Linked DNA regions of Gloeocapsopsis sp. IPPAS B-1203. The protein of the gene in region 1 interacts with the protein of each later gene in a pairwise test. Links are inferred from orthologs where the notes say so. Each region holds a gene or a part of one and is shown on either strand. Other genes may lie near its edges. The genes, in order: gyrB and gyrA.

Region 1 (11,288 bases):
TTTTTATGAAATGATTTTTCCGTAATCGTACTATTATTTTTTGATAACACTTGTATTATATTTGACTCATTCTTCTAGAGGAAATTATTAAAATGCACAGTTAATAATGAATTAAAAGTTACAATATTGCAAAAACACAATAATTATCATATTTCGTCTAAAAAGCAAAAATAGAAATAAACTATAATATTTTTTGTTGAAATATTAAGCTTGTGTCCTTGTTTATCTATATACAAGAGTTTCAATTACCTGTTATTAATAATTCTATCTTAAGAAGTTTGATAATCATATTCTTTTGTGGTCTATTTTTTTGCATAATAATTTAATTGAGTCATTTAAAAATTGCAAAAGCTATCACTATGTGGGAAAAGACAATTATTCAGATAAAGTCATTTTTGAATCACAAACAAAATGCGATCGCTTACAATAAACAGTCAAATAAAATTCAAAAAATCAATCAAACTTTAGAGCAAAAGCTTCAAAAACAAACTCTACAGTTACAACAAGTTAATCAACAACTAGCAGATAAAATTGTTGAACAGCAGCAGATGGAAATAGCTCTACGCGAAAGCGAAGAAAGATACCGCGATTTATTTGAAAATGCGAATGATTTAATTCAATGCGTTACACCAGAAGGTAAATTTATTTATGTAAATCAAGCTTGGAAAGCCACTCTAGAGTACAGTGATACGGAGATAGAAACTCTTTCCATATTTGAAGTTATTCATCCTGATTGCTTAGATCATTGTATGGAAATTTTTAAAAAAATAATGGTTGGTGAGGTTTGTAATGAAGTTGAAGCTACGTTTATTTCAAAAAGTGGTAGGAAAGTTATACTTTCTGGAAGCATTAATTGTAAGTTTGTTCAAGGTAAACCAGTTTCAACTAGAGGTATATTTCGGGATATAACTGAGCGCAAGCAAGCTGAAGTCGAAATTCACTACGCTTTGGCGAAAGAACGAGAATTAGTTGAACTTAAATCGCGTTTTATCACGACAGCATCGCATGAGTTCCGTACACCACTTGCAGTTATTCTTATGGCAGCTAAATTACTTGAAAAGTTCAGTAACCAAATATCAGAAGAAAAGAAACAACTTTATCTCGAACGTATTCAAACTGCAGGTAATCACATGACACAGTTGTTAGATGATATTTTAATAGTTGGTAAACTTGAAGCGGAAAAGTTACAGTTTGCTCCAACTTATTTAGATTTAATACAATTTTGTGGTGAAATAGTAGAACATATGCAAATTAGCAGTACTACTAATTTGCATACAATTAAATTCAACTGTACAAGTTCAGTTACTCATGTTTACCTAGATGCAAAACTATTGAGACATATTCTCATAAACTTATTATCTAATGCTATTAAGTATTCGCCTCAGGGTGGAAATATTAACTTTGAATTAGCATATAAATCACAAGAGATTACTTTCAGAATTCAAGACCAAGGAGTTGGTATTCCAGAAAAAGACCAAAAATATTTATTTGACTCTTTTTATCGTGGTAGCAACACTAGTACAATTCCTGGAACAGGTTTAGGTATGTCCATAGTAAAACAGTGCGTGGATTTACACAATGGAAATATTGTCATAGAGAGTCAAGTTGGAGTTGGTACTACAGTCACTGTCACAATACCTGAACAATGCTAAAGTGTATTATTTATTTTTGCTTTTATTCACATTTAAAATCGCTCTACTGAATCAAATTTATTTGCTAATTCAGCCCTTGCAGCTTCTCCACACGTACGAGGTGTCGGAAATATTTTTCCAGGATTTGCCAGTCCTTTCGGATTAAATGCTTGACGAATATATTGCATGGTTTCTAGATCGGTTTGGGTAAACATATCTGGCATATAGCATCGCTTATCAGCACCAATTCCATGTTCACCTGAAATACTTCCACCGACTTTAACACAAAGCTTGAGAATTTCTCCACCTAATTCTTCCACTTGTTCTAATGCACCAGGAATGGAGTTATTGTACAAAATTAAAGGATGAAGATTACCATCACCCGCATGGAATACATTAGCAATTCGATAACCGTATTGTTTACTTAAGTTCTCAATTTCTTGCAAAACAAACGGCAATTGTGTACGGGGAATAACTCCATCTTGGACATAATAATCGGGGCTAAGATGTCCTGCAGCGGCAAAAGCTGCTTTACGTCCTTTCCATAGCTTCAAGCGTGTTTCTGGATCATTTGCTGTAGTAATGTTTCGTGCGCCATTCTGTTTACAAATATCAGCAATTCGTTGTTTATTTGTAGCCACTTCTATAGCTAAGCCATCGATTTCGACTAATAGAATTGCTTGTGCGTCTCTAGGATAGCAGCCTGTCGCAACAACATCTTCCACTGCATTAATACTGAGGTTATCCATCATCTCCATCCCCGCAGGAATGATTCCAGCACTGATAATATCAGACACAGCAGCACCTGCGGCTTCTACGCTGGTAAAATCTGCTAAGAGAACGCAAATTGATTCAGCTGTTTTGAGAATCTTTAGTGTAATTTCTGTGGCAATACCTAGTGTTCCTTCTGAACCAACAAACACTCCTGTAAGATCATATCCAGGCATTTCTGGAACTTGTCCGCCCACTTCAGTAATTGTGCCATCAGGAAGTACAAGCTTTAATCCTAAAACATGATTTGTCGTTACGCCATATTTGAGACAGTGGACGCCACCCGAATTTTCTGCAACATTACCACCAATTGAGCAGATAATTTGACTAGAAGGATCGGGAGCATAATAGAATCCAGCACCGCTAACAGTTTGCGTTACCCAATTATTGATGACTCCAGGTTGGACAATAACTTGCTGATTTTCCAAGTCTACCTTGAGAATTTGCCGCATCATGGCGGTTACAATCAAAACACAATCTTCAATTGGTAGCGCACCACCAGATAAGCCAGTACCAGAACCGCGTGCTATGAAGGGAATTGAATTGCGATCGCATATTTTCACTATCTCTGCGACTTGTTCAGTTGTGCGTGGTAACACAACTACCGCAGGGCGTTGACGATAACTAGTTAAACCATCACACTCATAAGTAATTAATTCTTCCTTGCGCTGCACTACGCCATTTTTGCCAAGAACAGCCTCAAATTGCTTAATAAGTGGTTTCCATTTGCTGTGCTGCTGATTTCTAAGAAGCATAGTGGCTTGTGTTAAACGAAGGGCTTAAATAATATTCTGACAAGATTTGCGACTAATTTGTTATTTGTCATGATTTGTTCTTCCCTGTACCCCTATACGAGAAGCTCAAGAAGCTGACATATATTATTTAGATCGCATCTATCAACTAATCTAGAAATAGCGTTTCTCAAGTGGTAATCATGGTTGAGCCAACTTTCATCTGTGACGATGACTACTACGTACCAGATGCTAATCAGCTAATTACTGAAGACGATACACCTGTGGATAATTTCGCCTCTGCTAAACAGCAACGCCTGCTTGTTAGTTCCCTTTACAGTGCATTAAAAACACAAATTTTTTTAGCTGAAGCAAACGTTGGCGTTTACTACACCGATTTGCAACCCGCGATTGTACCCGATGTGTTTCTCAGTTTTGACGTGCAAGTTCCACAAAATTGGTGGGAAAAGCAAAATCGTTGTTATATGGTGTGGCGTTTTGGAAAACCACCAGAAGTTGCGATTGAGATTGTTTCTAACAAAGAAGGGGATGAACTGGGTAAGAAACTAAGAATCTACGAGCATATGCGCGTCAGCTACTATATTGTGTACGATCCTACTGGGCAATTTGGACAAGTGCTACGGGTGTATGAACTCAGAGGAATGCGATATTCGGAAATTAGTGAAACTTGGCTCGAACAAGTCGGACTAGGTGTGACAATATGGCAAGGAGAATTTGAAGGCAGGCAAGATACATGGTTACGCTGGTGCTACCAAGATGGAAATATTTTGCTTACTGGAGATGAACGCGCTTCACAAGCCGAACAACGCGCTTCACAAGCTGAACAACGCGCTCAACTCCTTGCTGAACAACTACGGAGGATGGGAATTGAGCCTTCCGACTGAAGTCGGGGCTACATAGACGAAGTATGCCTACGCACACTTTATAAACAGAATTTTATGGGTAATACTATCTCACTCAATGAGAACAACAAATTTATTTGCACTCGCATTTATGTAAGAGGTTTTTTATTTAAAAATGCTTGTACTCGCTGGTAAACTTGGTCAAATAAGCTAGGCGCATCAGCATTAAACCATTCAATTTGAGGATACGCACGAAACCAGGTACGCTGTCGCTTGGCAAATTGCCTTGTATGCAAAACTATCAGTTCTTTTGCTTGAGTTAGTGTGACTTCGCCAGCAAGGTACTGCTTGATCTCGTGATATCCCAGTGTATTTAATAGTGGTAGATCAGCACCGTATTTGTGATAAAGATATTCCACTTCAGCTACTAAGCCGTCTGCAATCATTTGTTCGGTGCGTTGAAAAATGCGATCGCGTAAGCACTCTGTACTACAATCTAAACCAATCTGTAAAATTGGATAACTCGGTGGCTGCTCTCCTTGTTGCTGTGAAATTGGACAACCTGTCACGTAAAACACTTCCAACGCCCGCAATGTTCTGACTAAATCGTTACTGTGAATTTTCTGCGCTGCAATTGGATCGACCTGCTGCAAAATACTATAAAGTTGGGTTTGACCGAGCGATTCTAGCTGCGATCGCAACTCGGTATTCGGTGCGACTCTCGGAATTTTTAACCCTTGCACTACTGAACGAATGTATAGCCCTGTTCCACCCACTAAGAAGGGAATTTTTCCTTGCTGCTGAAACTGAGTAATTAAACCTTGTGCTTGTGTTTGGTAATCTGCGACAGTGAGAGTTTGAGTAGGTGCGCAGATATCAATTAAATAGTGTGGTGCTAAATTTTGTTCAGCAATTGATGGCTTGGCTGTGCCAATATTAAACTCGCGGTATACTTGGCGCGAATCTGCACTGAGAATCACAGCCAAACCGAGTTTCGTTGCAAGTGCGATCGCAAGTTGTGATTTACCTGTTGCTGTCGCACCACAAATTGTGATTAAGCAAGATCGATAAAAATTACTTGGGTACATCCCCCTGAAAAATTCCTCTAAAATACCTCTACAGCCGTCTTCAAGGCTTTTATGCTACAATTTATGAGTGTTTTTTTATTTTTTGAGTCAGATAGCTGCTCAAACTTTAAATTTCGTGGAGAATACCTTGCATGACTAGCAGTTACAGCGCCGATCAGATTCAAGTTCTGGAAGGTCTGGAACCGGTGCGCAAAAGACCGGGTATGTACATTGGCTCCACTGGTCCGCGAGGACTCCATCATCTAGTTTACGAGGTTGTAGACAATTCGATCGATGAAGCTTTAGCGGGACACTGCACTCATGTGGAGGTGGATTTAAATGCAGATGGTTCAGTTACAGTAACAGATGATGGTCGAGGCATTCCCACAGATACGCACCCCCAAACTGGCAAATCAGCATTAGAAACAGTAATGACAGTATTACACGCCGGAGGAAAATTCGGTGGAGGTGGTTACAAAGTTTCTGGAGGATTGCACGGAGTTGGAATTTCCGTTGTCAATGCTTTATCTGAGTTGATTGAAGTTACTGTATGGCGTGACAAACGTGTTCACGTTCAACGTTTCGAGCGTGGCATTCCTGTGACTGAATTACAAGTTAAAGCTTTTAATGAGGGTAAAACAGGAACTTCTGTCACCTTTAAGCCAGATGCAACGATTTTCACAACAGGAACCGAGTTTGATTACATTACTCTAGCTGGTCGTTTGCGCGAACTCGCATACCTCAATGCTGGTGTCAAGATTACTTTTAGCGATCGCCGCTTAGAACTATTAAAAAGCAGCGAACCGAAAGTCGAGACATATGAGTACAAAGGTGGAATTAAAGAGTATATCGCGTACATGAACCGGGATAAGCAGCCTTTACACGAAGAAATTATCTTTGTGCAAGGAGAACGCAACAACGTCCAAGTTGAAGTTGCTTTGCAATGGTCTGTTGATGCATACACAGATAATATATTAGGTTTTGCTAACAATATTCGTACTGTTGACGGTGGTACACACCTAGAAGGATTAAAAGCTGTACTAACACGTACACTGAACGCGATCGCTCGTAAGCGGAACAAAATTAAGGATAATGAACCTAATCTGAGTGGCGAACATGTCCGCGAAGGTTTAACAGGAGTCATCTCTGTTAAAGTTCCAGACCCTGAGTTTGAGGGACAAACGAAAACAAAGCTGGGTAATACCGAAGTTCGGGGTATTGTTGACTCGCTTGTTGGTGAAGTTCTCACCGAGTATTTAGATTTTCATCCTAATGTTGCTGATTCGGTTCTAGATAAAGCAATTCAAGCTTTCAAAGCTGCAGAAGCTGCACGTCATGCAAGAGAACTAGTCCGGCGTAAATCAGTACTAGAATCATCTCCCTTACCTGGTAAGTTAGCAGATTGTAGTTCTAGAGATGCCAGCGAGTCAGAAATCTTCATCGTGGAAGGGGATAGTGCAGGAGGAAGTGCAAAGCAAGGACGCGATCGCCGCTTTCAAGCAATTCTGCCATTGCGTGGTAAGATTCTCAATATTGAGAAAACAGACGACGCCAAAATCTACAAGAACACCGAAATTCAAGCCTTAATTACTGCATTAGGATTAGGTGTTAAGGGTGAAGAATTTGATGCTTCGCAATTGCGTTATCACCACATTGTCATTATGACTGATGCTGATGTTGATGGAGCGCATATCAGAACACTCTTATTAACTTTCTTTTATCGCTATCAGCGCGAACTGATCGATCAAGGTTATATTTACATTGCTTGTCCCCCACTATATAAAGTAGAACGCGGGCGCAATCACTACTACTGCTATAGCGAACGCGAACTGCAAAACTTGATTCGGCACGAGTTCCCTGACAATGCTAACTATACAATTCAACGCTTTAAAGGGTTGGGTGAAATGATGCCTGAGCAACTATGGGCAACAACAATGAACCCTGAAACGCGCACGATGAAACGAGTCGAGATTGAAGACGCTGCCGAAGCTGATCGCATCTTTACGATTTTGATGGGCGATCGCGTCGCCCCACGTCGTGAGTTTATTGAAACTTACGGTTCTCGCCTAAATCTTGCTGAACTTGATATCTAAGCTGCTAAATAAGTAGTATTTTACACATGAGGAGAAAAGTCTCAAGGCTTTCTCCTTTTTTGTTTCCTTGGTTTTCTTGCGTAACTACATAAACTTAGAGTAGTTTAATTGTGTGACAAAAAATTTAATAAGCACCTTTACCTGTAATCACAACCATAACGGTTTGCCAGATAATATATAGATCTAACCATAAAGACCAGCGATCGCGATAAATCATATCTAAGTGCAGCATATATTCAAAGCTCACCTCACTACGTCCACTAATCTGCCACAAACCAGTGACCCCAGGCATGAGTTCTAAACGTTTTATAAAAGTATTGCGATGGTTTTTGATGGCTAGAGTACAATCGCGTAATTGCAGAGGACGCGGACCTACTAAGCTCATATGACCTTGAACAACGTTAAATAGTTGTGGCAACTCATCTAAACTAGTCCGTCGCAAGAATTTACCAACGCGGGTGATACGAGGATCTTCTTTCATTTTAAAGAGTACTCCACCGTCTGATTCATTTAAATGCTCTAGCTCTTGCAAAAGTTGCTCAGCATTCACTACCATAGTGCGAAATTTCCAGATCAAGAAAGGTTTTCCACCGCGCCCCAAACGTTCTTGCCGAAAGAAAATTGATCCTTTTGAGTCTAGAGAAATCACAAGTGCGATCGCAAGCATCAAAGGACTCAGCAGAAGTATTCCTACACCAGCGCCCAAAATGTCAATAATTCGCTTACTAACAAGTTGCAACGTATATCGTGGGTGACTGACAAAACTAAGTTGCATAGTACAGTAAACCCTTAACAGTCTAGTTGACACTTATAGCCAATAGGAAAGGTTGGTAATTGGTGATTAGAAAAATATTTATTAACAACTTAAAACTCACGCATTTAAAACTTTCTTAACTTGTGCTTGGAGACTATCTTGATACTTGGAAGGCTGACGCACTGGCACGATTGCACTTGGTTCAGGAGTCACACTCCAGTCGTAACGCAACAACTTGGAGAGGATAATCTTCATTTCCATCTGGGCAAATTGCCAGCCCAAGCAACTGTGCGGACCACTACCAAAGCCTACTAATGCAAAGGAGTGCTTTTTATCTTCTTCACGCGGTGGGGCAAAACGATCAGGATCAAAGCGATCGGGATCAGTATAGATTTCAGGTAAACGATGCGTTAGCAGTGGAGAAATATCGACGTGCCAGCCAGCGGGAATGCAGTAGCCTGCGTAATAAATATCTTTAACAACCCCACGCGACATATTTTGTACAGGAGGATACAGACGTTCTACCTCTTTGAGGGCGTAGCCCATTTGAGGAAGTTGTTTAAGATGAGATAAGTTAAGTGGTTCATGACCCACGACTTGGGCGTATTCAGTACGTAGGCGATCGCACCACTCAGGATGCGCGACTAACTCAAACATCAACCATGCAAGTAGCACTGCCGGATTTTCATGTCCTGCAAATAGGACCATCAGTAATTGGTCAATAATATCCGATGCACTCAAAGAGTTACCATTTTCATCAACAGATGCGAGTAACAATCCAAGAAAATCGCGTGACTCTTGTAGTAATCCCTGTTGTCTGCGTTGAGCAATTTTACGCCGTAAGAAAGCTTGTAAATTGCGCCGTGCTTGCTGCGATCGCCCATATAATGTTTGGGGAATATCGAGTTTTAACTTTGCCCTTCGTCCCACAAGCATTCCTAAAAAATACTGTGTTGCTTCTGCAAATTCGCTTTCGGTTTCAGTGCCTAAGATGAGGCGAATTGCAATTGTTGTTGAAAGATTGGTGAATTCTTCAATGAGGGAAATTGTACTACCTGCTTGCCAGTCTTCAAAAAACTTATCAACAATTTCTTGAATTGTGTCAAAGTAATTATTAAGCGATCGCCCGTGCATTCCTGGATACATTAAGCGGCGTGTTGCTTGATGTTCTGCACCATCTTGTAAGAGCAACCCTTTACCAAAAATGGGTTCTAAAAAAATCCAACCTAGTCGTGCAGAAAGATGATCTGCTTTTTCTGCTAGAACTAAGCGGTTAGCATCAGGACCAACTAAAAAAGCGAAATTTTTACCAAAAATCCGTGATTTAAAAACTGAGCCATAGCGCTGAAAGTGATCCCAGTAAAAAAGTTCTTCGTCTCTAAATAGCTCTTTTGTCTCACCTCCAAATAGCTTACCAAAGCTACCAGGCATTTCCTCTGCTGGTTTAAATTGTGACGTTGGTTTTGTTTGGACAACCATTAAAAATAGCTCCTTTGCTCAAGCGCGTACAGCTTCGATGATGCTATTAGCAGTTTGTGTAGGGATAATTCTTGTTACCTGAAGACCAGCAGATGCTAAGAGAGATCGGTATTGTGCTTCAGTACGTTCATAGCCACCAGGAGTTGTGAGTAACGATTCTAAATCAATTAACTTTCCGACAAAAGGCTGATTACCAAGAGGCATAATCATTTCTACGATTAAAAGTCTGCCATCTGCTGACATTGCCTCACGACAGTTTTTCAGAAGTTGCACTGCGCGATTGTCATCCCAATTGTGAACGACAAACATGAGAATGTATGCATCACCGCCACTAGGTACTGAATCTAAACAATTACCTGCAATCAATTCACAGCGATCTGCAACTTTGGCTGATTCAATTGCTGAAGTTGCCGCAGCGATCGCCGCAGGATAATCAAAAAGTACCCCTTGCATTGTGGGGTTTGCTTGTAACAGTGAAATAACTGTGCCGCCACTGGCAAAAATACCAATATCAACGACTTTATTAATCAATGAAAAGTCATAATTTGCAAGTAGCGATTGCGCTGCACGCTGCGAAATACTCGCCTTGGACTCGTTAGAAACTCGCGCAACTTCGGGATCTTGATAAAATTCAAATAATCCTTGTTTATAAAGGTATTCAAACGCAGGTTCTCCAGTTTTGACACTGTAATGCAGATTTTCCCAAACATTCCAGTGCCAATCTTGACCAAAAAATTTAACAGCAGCGCGGACTGAATCAGGAGTGTCACTTTGAAGGAACTCAGCAAGGGGCGTTAAGCTAAAATAACACTCATACTCGGCAAAAATACCAACACTTGCAAGCGATCGCATCAACCGATAAAGTGATGGTGCATGAGTTCCGGTTGCTTGTGCCAACGCCTCAACAGTTTGAGAACCATCTGCTAATAAGTCAGCAATGCCCAATTCAGCAGCAGCATAGATTAATCGTGCTACTCGTAAACCCCCTAACATTTGCATCATTGCCACTTGTGGAGGTAAGTCTGGTGGCATATTGGGATTTGGTTTAGTAGTAATCATTTCTCTAGATAGTTAGATGGTGAGGGGCATACTAATTTGTAATGAACGATTCTTCTATGTAACTTGCTATTGTTTTCCCTGATCAACTAACACCAACAGCCTCAATGATTTTCCAAGGAGATGCTGTGGCAAAGACTTTTGTCAGCTTGAAACCTGCGGCATCAAAAAGTGTGCGATATTCTGCTTCTGTACGTTCGCGTCCACCAGAAGTTGTTAACATTTCTAAATCCAGAAGTTTACCGAAATAAGGTGTATTTCCAGGAGGAATTACTGCTTCAACAAGCAATAGCTTGCTGTGTTCTGTCATGGCGCGACGACAGTTTTTGAGAATCTTAACTGCATTATGTTCATCCCAGTCATGAATAACGGTTTTAAGAAGGTAAACATCACCGCCTGGCGGTACAGACTGAAAAAAGTCGCCAGCAACTAACTCACACCGCTCCGCTAGTCCATTTTCTGTAATAAACTCTTTAGCACCAGCAATGACAGATGGCTGATCGAATAGAACACCTTTGATTGATGGATATGTTTTAAGAATTGTTGTCAGATGACTACCATAACCACCACCAATATCAACTAATTTAGAGATTCCTGAAAAATCGTAGCCAGTGGCGATCGCGCTATTATTTAACGAAGCTAAATTAGTCATCGCCTCATCAAAATGATTGCCAGCTTGAGAATCTTGGACAAAGTACTCAAAAATATTTGGCTTACCAAAGGTATATTCAACAGCGGTTTTACCTGTTTTGACACTTTCAATCAAGTTACTCCACAAATTCCAGTGCCACTTTTCACCTGACATAATTGCCCAAGCACGTACTGATTCAGGAGAATCTATTT
Region 2 (11,527 bases), on another replicon or contig:
TATTCGTGCTTAAGTCGGCGGACAAAGCTAGCATCAACTAAAATATCGGCATCTAAGATTTCTCCTGTTAAAGGATTAACGCGAGATGGTCCTAAAGCAAAAAAGCCATCGACGGTGTTAATCCAGCGAATTGTGTTATAGCGCACATCAGCAGGGTCCCACTTAGCATCATTAGGCATTTGCTTGACTTGTATAGCATCTTTAAATCCTGCTTTTTCAAAAGCTTGGTTCCACATCAAAACGCCTTCTTTGATCGCTTCGCGGTATTCTAGCGGAACAGCATTTTCAATCCAAAAGACAATCGGCTTTTTGGGTAGTGATAGCGGGGCATTGGGATCTTGTTTTTCGAGATCCCAGCGATTAATGTAACGAACGAAAGGATCGCTGCGATCGTCATTGGAAAAGTCCTGATAAGCTGTAATAAAATAGCCCACGCGTTCATCAGCTAGACGCGGACGATAATTGCTGTTTTTGGGTAATTCAGAAAAACTGTAGCGGACGCGCAGAGTTAAGGCGCGGCTATCTGGTATTGTTGATAAATTTGCTGGATTACTACTATTGGTTGAAGAAAAGCCATAGACTGACTCGATCTCAACATTTAAGGGAAAAGCTTTAGCATCACCAAAATGCGATTTTTTGCTGTCAAGTTGATAGGGAACTGACAGCATTGTTGACAGGTGCGACGATAACCCTGGAACATCACTGAGGAGAAGATCTCCTAAATCTACAAGAATTGTTTGATTTTGGGGATGAATGCTTTTGATCGGTAAAGCGTAAAGAACCGAATCACTAAACGAACGTGCTAGCGATCGCGCTTGCGGATCTCCAGGACTTGTCCGAAAGTTTACGTTGCGTACTACAAAATGTAAGTTATTGTTAACACGACGAAAATAAAATAAGAAGTCTTGTAAAGGCATTCCACTATAAATTCCACGTTCGCCAATACCCGATTCCATAGTAATCGTGCCCAAGAAGTTTTGATTTAACTGCTGCGGCTTGATCTCCAAATAAATTTTGCCTGTATCTTTGTGCGTGTAGAGAGTATATAATCCTGCTACTTTTGTTGTATCTTTAACAACCTCATGAAACGGTTGTAAGTCAGCTTGCTTATTTGTATTTTTTGTTACTAAATATTCTGGAATATTAGGTTTGTTTTCGTCTTTGACAGGTTGTAAAAATGGCTGTTTTGCCGTTTTGTCATTATCTGCTACCCAAACAAACGGTTGACGCTGTGGCTTGTCATCTTGGAGTACCCACACTCCTGGTGGTAGCTTTTGCAAAGGGTTGTCCTCTGTTGGAATCTCTGTTAGTTGTGACTGCGAAGGTATAGCAGCAATCCCAGCGATCGCCGGTTTAATCCCAACAAATAATAAACTTTGTAGTAATACAATATATAATGGTAGCCTCTTCATCCCACCAATTCCTTCACTGGTTTCTCAGCGTTTAAATTTATATAGCAGTGTTTACTAATTCCTTCATTTCCTCACCACCACAAGCTATCTTGTTATCCTGAGTTAACACGAATATTAGACTAGAAGCCCTGCTTGCTAGTGTGTATTATTCCCAAAAATTGTTATTTTATTAACAGTCATATCTTACTTTTACATTTAATTCAGCAGGATGCTGAGAAGTTATGTACAAAATTAATTGTTATTAGCATTAATGTTAAATTCTGCAACTCATAACCTCTACGACGTGTGCAAGCAGTTTCTCCAAAAAGATAGCTGTCAACGTTCACTACAACTTCAGCAGCTTGGTTTAGCACGTTATGCTGATTTCTTAACGCAAATACACTTAAACGAAGCAAACATAGCTTGTGTTATGCGTTTTTTTCAAAACCCTAGTCGTGTCAAATTTCCTCAGCTTCAAGGTGCAGATCTATCTAATTTAATTTTAGACCACAGCAATTTGATTCGGGGCGATTTATCTAGTGCAAACTTGCAAGGTAGTAGTCTTGTTAATGCTGATTTAATATTTGCCAATTTTACGAGGGCAAACTTGAGAAATGCTAATTTGACTGGTGCAACATTAAATGCAACGATTTGGTTGGAGACGATAGTTGAGAACTGTAATTTTGGTACGGGTATTGGACTAACTGATATTCAGCGACAGAATTTAATAATACGTAACGCTCAGTTCGATTGAATTATATTTAAAATATTTAACTATTCAAAGTATAAAAAAACACATTAAGATAGCTTACTTCAGTGAATATACTTATATACCCTTTGTTTATTAGATAGCAACTTCAGAATTGTGAAGGGTAGTTTTAGCTTATCTTCAATAAAAAATGAATGGGTCATACAGAGGGTTTCGCTTTTGGCGTAAAGTGTTTTTAGTAAAAAGAATTCTCAAGCAAAAGGCATGATTTTAACACTTCCGCGAAAGTTTCTGTTACTTGGTTCAGGCGAACTAGGTAAAGAATTTGTGATTGCAGCGCAACGGCTAGGAAATTTTATTGTTGCGGTTGATCGTTATGCTAATGCCCCAGCAATGCAGGTTGCTGATGGATGTGAAGTTATTTCTATGTTGAATGGTGATGATTTAGAAGCTGTTATAGAGAAACATCAACCCGATTTCATTATTCCAGAAATTGAAGCAATTAGAACTGAAAAATTACTTGAATTTGAACAACGCGGGATTACTGTTATCCCAACTGCTAAAGCAACTAATTTTACAATGAACCGCGATCGCATTCGCGAACTAGCACACGTTCAACTTGGAATTCGGACTGCTAAATATGCTTATGCGGCTAGTTTAGATGAATTAGTTACCGCTGCTCAAGTTATTGGTTTTCCAAATGTAGTTAAACCAATTATGTCTTCATCAGGAAAAGGTCAAGCAGTAGTTTATCAACCTGAGGAAGTAACAACAGCTTGGAATTATGCCATAAAAAATTCCAGAGGAGATAGTCAAAAACTTATTGTTGAAGAATTTATTCAGTTTCAAACTGAAATTACACTCTTAACAATTAAGCAGTGGAATGCGCCAACATTTTTTTGTCCAGCAATTGGACATCGTCAAGAAAATGGAGATTATCAAGAATCTTGGCAACCTGCTAAAATTTCAAATGAGTTATTAGTTGAAGCACAGGCGATCGCCCAAAAAGTTACTGATGCTTTGGGTGGTGCAGGAATTTTTGGAGTAGAGTTTTTTGTTACCAAAGATGAAGTCATATTTTCGGAACTTTCACCTCGACCTCATGATACAGGCATGGTAACATTAATTTCGCAAAATCTTAATGAGTTTGAGTTACACCTGCGGGCTGTTTTAGGATTACCGATACCGCAAATTGAATTGTTAGCACCTTCAGCAAGTGCAGTTATCTTAGCTCATGAATACGCCAATCGAGTTTCATATACTGGTGTTGCAGAGGCTTTAGCAGAAAATGTTGAATTGCGCTTATTTGGCAAGCCAGATGCACGCCCAGGGCGACGAATGGGAGTAGCCTTGGCTAAAGGTATAAATGTAGAGGAAGCAAGAGAAAAAGCACTACAAGCTGCCAGCAAAGTTAAAGTTGTTTAAAAATATGTTTCCTACCTTTCTACCATCGCAAGTACAGCTACTTAAGGAAAAGGCAGCAATTGCTTTAGCTCAAAGTATTCAGCGTAAGTCGATTGTAACTTCGTTGAGTAAACAGGCGATCGCGACAGCTTATGTGTGTCAAGGTACAGGTAAACCAATTTTACTGCTACATGGATTTGATAGTTCAGTCTTAGAGTTTCGCTATCTTCTACCATTACTCGCTAAATCTCGTCAGACTTGGGCAGTCGATCTACTCGGATTTGGTTTTACTGAAAGAATGAGAGAAATTGAATACAATCCAAACTCAATTAAAGCTCATCTTAATAGTTTCTGGAAGCTGATCGATCAACCATTGACATTAGTTGGTGCTTCGATGGGAGGCGCAACAGCAATTGATTTTGCATTGGATTATCCGCAAGCAGTGGAAAAATTAATTTTGATTAATAGTGTAGGTTTTAGTGGTGATTTTCCGCTTGGTAAGTTTTTGTTTTCACCTTTTGATTATTTAGCAATAGAGTATTGGCGACAGCGTAAACTTCAAGCACTCTACTGGGGAAATTACTCGGATTCTCTAGAAGCAATACGTTGTGCATCATTACATTTAGATATGCCTAATTGGTATGAAGCAATGCTGAGTTTTATGAAAAGTGGTGGATATGGTGATTTAGCAGATAAAATTCACGAAATTAGTCAACCTACACTGATTTTATGGGGAGATCGCGATGATACTTTGAGTGTAAATGATGCAACGAAGTTTCAACAGGCGATCGCACATTCTCAACTAATTTGGTTAAAGAATTGCGGTCATGTTCCCCAATTAGAACAACCAAAAATTTTAGCTAATTATATTCAAGCGTATTTAAATGATGTGTAGCTTATGTAATATCTATTTAATATTAAGATGTGGGGTAGATAACTTGCTTGCCTATACTTAACGGCTATCTTTCACTTGAATTAGGGTAACTTACATACAATTCAGTCAATTTAACTACTACAGCTAATCCTAATAGTAAAGGTGTCAGCCAATCTCCCCAACGAACATATAAAGTTTGTGTAGTACGTCGATAGATTGTTTCTGCATGTAATTCGTAAGTGTTGATGTCAGATATCCACAATGTTCTACCGTGCGGATCGACAATACCTGAGTAACCTGTATTTGTTGCGCGTACTGCCCAACGCTCTGTTTCTATTGCTCGCATGGTATCTTGAGCATGGTGTTGTGCTGGCATTGAAGGGCTGTAATGTGCGTTGTTTGCAGCGCTGAGGATAAATTGTCCGCCTGCTGCTGCTTGATATCGTACTTGTTCAGGGAACGCAGAACTATAACAAATTACGGCGATCGCACGTCCAAAAGGTGTGTCAAATATTTGATCTGGCAAACCTGGTACTTGTCTAGCTTCTAGGGGAGACAACCGTTGAATTAATCCTCCTAAAACCTGTTCAAATGGAATGTATTCACCAATCGGTACTAATTTGACTTTGTCGTAGCGACTGAATTCGCCTTTTTCAGTAAGAGTAAATATGCTGTTGGTGTAACTTTGTCCTTGTTCGCCAAATGCACCGATCCAAGCGGTTACGCCTTTTTCTTGTACGGCCGAGTACAAAGAAGTACGCTGTACCTCACTCCACATAAAAGGTAAAGCCCCTTCTGGTGTCAGAACTGCCTCAACTCCTTGATCAACTAAGGTAAGATAGCCTTCAGTGTAACCTGCGATCGCTCGTCGCAATCCTTCAGGATAAAGTTTGATCGGATTAGGAATATTACCTTGAATAATTCCTACTCTCAAAGCAGTCTCTGGTTGTTGTACCAAAGGGCGATTATATAAACCAAACCCAACAAGATGTAACGTCACAAAAAGTATGCAGCCACTGGCAAATACTCTTATTGCAGCCCTTTTATCCTTGATCCCTGACCCCCAACCCCCGCCTGATCTCTCATATTTCATCCATGCTTCAGCTAATAAGGCGTTGACTGCAACAATTGCAGCTGTAACAGTGAGGGAACCAGAAAGTTGTCCTAGATGGAGAATGACTAAGTTATGAGGGCTTTGAGTGTAGGACAGTGAAGTCCAGTATAAAGGTCCTAAACTCCATAAACTTTCTAAACCACACCACAATGCAATGCCAATGAGAATGCGGGTGATTCCTGAACCTTGGCTGAAAACAGTCATACAGACTGCCCAAATTGTTACTAAGACTGCGCCCCAAAGTGTAATCGCAGCCCAGCAAAATAGTGCGATCGCAATACTTGCAAGCCACGGGACTCCCATCCACATCATCGGATGAACGCCAGTAATCCAAGATAAAGCGATACCGTGATAGCCAATTCCCCACAGTACCGCTGAGAGTAGTTTAGTTTTTCGTTTTGTGGGAGATGCAACCAATACCCATAAAGGGACTAGTGCGATCCATGCCAAAAACCATGCTTCGACAGGGGCGACAGTCAGCCCCATGAGCATACCACCAGCTAAAGCAAGAAAACCAGAGGCAAGCATTGCCCACCTCTGATCGTACTGTTTACTCAATCTCGTTTTCACAATCGGCATTTTGCTGGTCTGTAGCCCTTAGTTATCTGACTCTGTTGCTTCGCTAACATCAGGAGGAACTAAAGCAACAGCAGCGATCGCATCGTCTTCGTCTAAGCGCTGCACGCGTACGCCAGTAGCAGAACGCGATTGTGGTGATATAGCTTTGACAGCTTGACGGATAATAATTCCGCGACTTGTCACCATCATGAGTTCATCAACTTCATTCACAATCCTCAATGCGGCTAGTTGATCTTTAAATCCTTTGCGTGCTTTGAACTTAGTTGCAATCTTACCTTTTGTTGCTCGATTGTATAATTTGAATTGAGTGACTGGTACGCGCTTACCGTAACCACCCATTGTAATAATTAACACCCACGGACCTTGCGTGCTGTTTTCCAGCAATTCGCCATTGTCTTCTGTCTCATCCTCAATCTCAATATCTTCTTCAGTATCCGCAGTGACACTATCATTAATGTTTGCCAAGACTGAACTAGGAAGAATATCCATACCGATAAGTTCGTCTCCCTCACGCAGTTTCATTGCTTTTACACCGCGTGTTGCCCTACCAAGAGGACGTAGTTGCTCGTGATCAGTTCTAAAATGAATTGCCATACCATAGCGCGAACCGATGATAATGCTATCTTCTACACGTGCCCGTCGTACCCAACGCAGTTGATCGCCTTCTTCTAAAGAAATTGCAATCAAGCCATTTGCCCGAATATTACTGAAGGCACTGAGTTCAGTTTTTTTGATGTAACCGCCCCGCGTCAGCATGACGAGATATTCATCACTACTGAATTCGCTGACTGGAACAACCGATGTAATTTTTTCTCCCTTGGGAATTGGTAGCATTTGGACAATTGGCGTACCGCGACTTGTCCGCGAACCAATAGGAATTTGGTAAGCTTTGAGGCAATAAACAACACCGCGATCGCTAAAGAATAAAACACTATCGTGGTCGCAACATGTTAAGAAATGCTCAATGCCGTCATCTTCTTTCATGCGGGTTGCGGCTTTGCCACGAGTTGCCCGACTTTGTGCCTCAAAGGCATTCACTGGCATTCTCTTGATGTAACCTTGCTCAGTAACAAGAATTAAAGCTTTCTCGTTTGCAATTAAATCAGTATCGCCAATCTCACCTTTATCAGGTTCAATAACTGTACGGCGCGGCGTTGCATGAGCTGCTTTAATCTGAGTAACTTCGTTTTCAATAATTTCTAAAACACGTTCGCGGCGTGCCAAAATATCGCGTAAATCGGCGATCTGTACTTGTAATTCCTCGTGTTCTTGACGAATTTTCTCAGCTTCTAATGCTGTGAGGCGTCGCAATTGCATTTGTAAGATTGCATCTGCTTGGGCATCAGATAAACCATATCTTTCGATCAGTTCATGACGTGCAGTTGGGGCATCTGCTGCATGGCGAATTAATTCAATAATTCCATCCAAGTTGGCAAGAGCAATTAATAAACCTTGCAGTAAGTGATCGCGTTCTTCGGCTTTGCGCAGTTCATAGCGCGTTCTGCGACTAATTGCTTCAATGCGGAAGTCTAAGAAGACATTTAGGAACTGCTTGATGGTGAGTAATTGCGGTTCGCCATTTACCAAAGCCAGCATATTGGCTCCAAAGTTGGCTTGTAAAGGCGTTTGCTTATACAAGTTATTGAGAACAACACGCGGGTAAGCTGTGCCTTTCAACTCAATGACAACTCGCATCCCATCGCGATCGCTTTCGTCTCGGATATCAGCAATACCTTCTAACCGCTTTTCGTTAACCATTTCCGCAATGCGTTCGATCAATGCGGCTTTGTTGGTTTGATATGGCAGTTCAGTAATGATAATCGCTTCGCGATCGGGTCGTCCGCGTTGTTCGATTGTTTCCAGATTAGCGACACCACGCATGGTAATAGAACCACGCCCTGTCGTATAAGCTTCGCGAATTCCACTTGTGCCTAATACCTGTCCTCCTGTAGGAAAATCAGGTCCAGGAATGTATTGCATTAACTGGTTATCAGTAATTTCTGGATTGTGAATCAATGCAACTAATCCATCAATTAATTCACCCAAGTTATGTGGAGGAATGTTTGTCGCCATTCCCACCGCAATTCCTGAAGCACCGTTGAGTAAAAGCTGCGGAACTCGTGCAGGTAGGACAATTGGTTCTTGTTGCGAACCATCAAAGTTATCGGTAAAGTCTACGGTTTCTGATTCAATATCTCGAAGGAGAGCATCACCTGTAAAGGCTTGCAAACGACATTCTGTGTATCGCATTGCTGCTGGTGGATCGTTATCTACGGAACCAAAGTTTCCGTGTCCATTGATCAATGGCAATCGCATTGAGAAATCCTGTGCCATCCGTACCAGTGCGTCATACACCGATCCATCACCGTGAGGATGGTATTTACCTAAAACTTCCCCAACAACACGAGCACATTTCCGAAACGGGCGATCTGCGGTTAAACCCAATTCATGCATTGCATAAAGAATGCGGCGATGCACAGGTTTCAGACCATCCCTGGCATCCGGCAGCGCCCGACCTACAATGACGCTCATAGCGTACTCTAAATAGGAGCGGGACATCTCATTACGCAGATCAGTTGGGATAATCCTATCCTGACTTGTCATATGGTGAAAAACTCCAAAAATCTAAGATTTTTAGTCGTTAAAGTGGAAAAACGCCAAATTACTCCACTTTTCTGCTAAATATTTGTTAAATAATGATACAATTCTAGCATATTTTCTCTACGACTGGAGGAAGCAGCTTGGCGAATGAATTCGCTGCTAGATAAACAAAGTCCACGGATTTAGAGTCTTGAGTTTAAAACTTAAAATTCAAATCTCTTGAAACTTCGTTGAGGTAGCGCAAAAGAGAGTCGAAGGGCATCTGTGACTGATGCAGGAGATTTAGAGCATAAGAATTTAAGTCGCAAGGTAGTGTGTAAACTTGAAAAAAGCAGTTTAAGCTGTGGCAAGTTAGATAGAAAGCTCCCATGACAGAAAAAGAACGCCCAGAAGATGTACTATCACCAGAAGTGTTAGACAAAATCAAACATCCGCCAGCAATTGATGATGTCATGCAACAATTGCCAACAGAAGAAGTCACTGGTAATCCAGCAATGACACCGCCAATGCATGATACGCCGATGGATGATAGAAGCGACTTGAAACGAGATGAGTAAGGCTACAATTTAGATTCAGTAGTCCATGCTGTTTTGTTTGTAATATGCTGCCAGTGATCTATTCGGATGAGTTTTTGGAACACAAAACTGGACGGTTTCACCCAGAAACACCTAAGCGATTAAGCGCGATCGCAACAGCACTACAACAATCAAAGTTTGCACACCATCTAGAGTGGCGATCGCCTACGCCGGTAAATGAATCTCCAGCATTAGCATTTGTAGAACGTATTCATACACCGAAGTACATCGAACTTGTTCGCTACATAGCAAACACTGGCGGCGGTTATTTAGAAGCAGATACACTCGTTTCGCCACGCAGCTATGACGTTGCCTTGTTAGCAGTCAGTGCGTGGCTAGATGGTGTTAGCATTGTTTTAGAGAATCACAATCCAGCTTTTGTTCTAACACGTCCCCCAGGACATCATGCTGAAAGCGATCGCGGTATGGGTTTTTGTCTTTTCTCCAACGCGGCGATCGCTGCACACTACGCTTTAGAGCAACCTGATATTAACCGAGTTGCTATTCTTGATTGGGACGTACATCATGGTAACGGTACTCAAGCGATCGTCGAAAATCATCCTCAGATAGCTTTTTGCTCACTTCATCAGTCTCCTTGCTACCCTGGAACTGGACAAGCATCTGAGCAAGGTAAATATAACAACGTTCTCAATCTACCTGTGTCTCCTGGTAGTACAATGGCAGTCTATCAACCCTTGTTTGAAGAAAAAGTTGTTCCTTTCTTGTCCAACTTTCAACCAGACTTATTAATTGTTAGTGCAGGATACGACGCCAATGCGGCTGATCCTTTAGCAGAAATCGCACTACAACCTCATGATTACAGCAAGTTTACTGAATATTGTCTACAGCTGACTCCCAAAGTCGTTTTTGGCTTAGAGGGTGGCTACGACTTCGCAGCACTTTCTCAATCAGTTGTCGCTACGTTGGAAAAATGCTTGATTAGTATTTAACTCGATTTGTAGCAAGAACATACATGGCTTTTAAATATAAACGGTAATTCAATATACATTTGAAGTAAACTTATCGAAAAAAACATTTTCTTTGAAAAGAAAAGCTTTTAGCCGTATAATTACAGGTGTAACAAATTGTTAAGCAGGTAGATATAGTAATTTCTCTGTGGAATTTAACCGTAATAGCGTGGAGAAATAAGGAAGAGCTACCATCTAAAGTTGAGTGTAAGAATAATGACAACGTATATTTTGTTCGAGAATGCCCTAGAAATGCTAAAAAATGCATACCTTGCATCTACGCTTGGATTAATTATAGTTTCTGGGATTGGTTTAGTAGCGATCGCACTTGTAGAGAAAGACACACCAGCTTCTAAAACACAGCAACATCATCACGTCTAAACATTTCATCCATCCTAGGGTACATTTTCCTCCTTCTTTGGATATACTTATCTGAACTAGATTTCTGCCACAGAAGGAACTTTGGGTATGACCTGCGTAGAGTTGGAAAGAGAAATTGCCAAAATAGTCATGGCGATGATGACTCGGAACATACAAATTGGACAAGATTTAATCAGTCATCTCAACTCCCAACTTTCTACAGAAGCAGCAGCAGGAGTCATAATTATTTGCATTGAGCGTGTATTGTGGTTAGATCCCAGTGCGGTAATTTGGACAATAGCTCATCTTTTGCCTGTTGGCATCCGACAAGAGATTCAGAAGACTTTTCTTGTACACTTCTATAAGCACTTAATTTTTCAAGGTTTTCTTCCTGGCAAAGACTTTAGTGTTGATGGCAACAGTCAGTTACTGTTGAACTCGCAAGCTAAGTTAGCCATCTTTGGTAATTCAAAATTGAAAAACATCAAAAGTACTTAGTAACAGAATCGCTGTAAAGTAAGAAACAGAGATTCCCTAATTGATCTGTTCATTACCCTTACCTATGCCTTGTGGCACGTTAAATCAACTTATTCAAGTTTTAGCTGCTAAATCAGTTTTGTCCGATACTGAGTTAACTTTTCAGTTTACAGGTGTTAATACAGATACTCGCATTATCGAACCAGGTGATATTTTTGTTGCACTACGAGGGGAAAAGTTTGACGGTCACGCATTTGTAACAGCAGCTTTAGACAAAGGTGCGATCGCCGCTATCGTTGATTCTAAATTTCAAGCACCAAACGAATCACTACCACTACTGCAAGTAGAAAATACTTTAGAGGCTTATCAAAAAATTGCGCATTGGTGGCGCCAGCAATTTTCAATTCCCGTCATTGCAATTACGGGTTCTGTTGGCAAAACGACAACTAAAGAGTTGATGGCTGCAGTTTTAGCA

What was found.
Region 2: the proteins of gyrB (region 1) and gyrA interact in binary tests that used the Escherichia coli proteins (3 or more experiments, as listed by UniProt). The link is inferred for Gloeocapsopsis sp. IPPAS B-1203 from one-to-one orthologs.

What each region holds. Positions count from the first base shown.
Region 1 is NZ_PEIG01000008.1:11,158-22,445, forward strand. What follows is about bases 4,800-7,685. They hold gyrB (DNA topoisomerase (ATP-hydrolyzing) subunit B), read left to right. Parts: upstream 4,800-5,215; coding sequence 5,216-7,156; downstream 7,157-7,685. Other genes in these bases: miaA (tRNA (adenosine(37)-N6)-dimethylallyltransferase MiaA), read right to left, coding at 4,800-5,084; CSQ79_RS15140 (sugar transferase), read right to left, coding at 7,281-7,685. In the rest of the region: CSQ79_RS15115 (PAS domain-containing sensor histidine kinase), read left to right, coding at 327-1,652; glycolate oxidase subunit GlcD, read right to left, coding at 1,685-3,157; CSQ79_RS15125 (Uma2 family endonuclease), read left to right, coding at 3,337-4,038; more of miaA, read right to left, coding at 4,146-4,799; more of CSQ79_RS15140, read right to left, coding at 7,686-7,931; CSQ79_RS15145 (cytochrome P450), read right to left, coding at 8,028-9,389; CSQ79_RS15150 (methyltransferase), read right to left, coding at 9,408-10,448; CSQ79_RS15155 (methyltransferase), read right to left, coding at 10,531-11,288. UniProt on the Escherichia coli protein: DNA gyrase negatively supercoils closed circular double-stranded DNA in an ATP-dependent manner to maintain chromosomes in an underwound state.
Region 2 is NZ_PEIG01000007.1:22,352-33,878, reverse strand. Bases 5,883-9,007 are described here. They hold gyrA (DNA topoisomerase (ATP-hydrolyzing) subunit A), read right to left. Parts: upstream 8,676-9,007; coding sequence 6,090-8,675; downstream 5,883-6,089. Other genes in these bases: lnt (apolipoprotein N-acyltransferase), read right to left, coding at 5,883-6,020. In the rest of the region: CSQ79_RS13840 (zinc-dependent metalloprotease), read right to left, coding at 1-1,412; CSQ79_RS13835 (pentapeptide repeat-containing protein), read left to right, coding at 1,663-2,145; purT (formate-dependent phosphoribosylglycinamide formyltransferase), read left to right, coding at 2,365-3,525; CSQ79_RS13825 (alpha/beta fold hydrolase), read left to right, coding at 3,530-4,399; more of lnt, read right to left, coding at 4,464-5,882; CSQ79_RS13810 (hypothetical protein), read left to right, coding at 9,041-9,229; CSQ79_RS13805 (histone deacetylase family protein), read left to right, coding at 9,274-10,197; CSQ79_RS27795 (hypothetical protein), read left to right, coding at 10,432-10,596; CSQ79_RS13800 (hypothetical protein), read left to right, coding at 10,684-11,073; CSQ79_RS13795 (UDP-N-acetylmuramoyl-tripeptide--D-alanyl-D-alanine ligase), read left to right, coding at 11,138-11,527. UniProt on the Escherichia coli protein: A type II topoisomerase that negatively supercoils closed circular double-stranded (ds) DNA in an ATP-dependent manner to maintain chromosomes in an underwound state.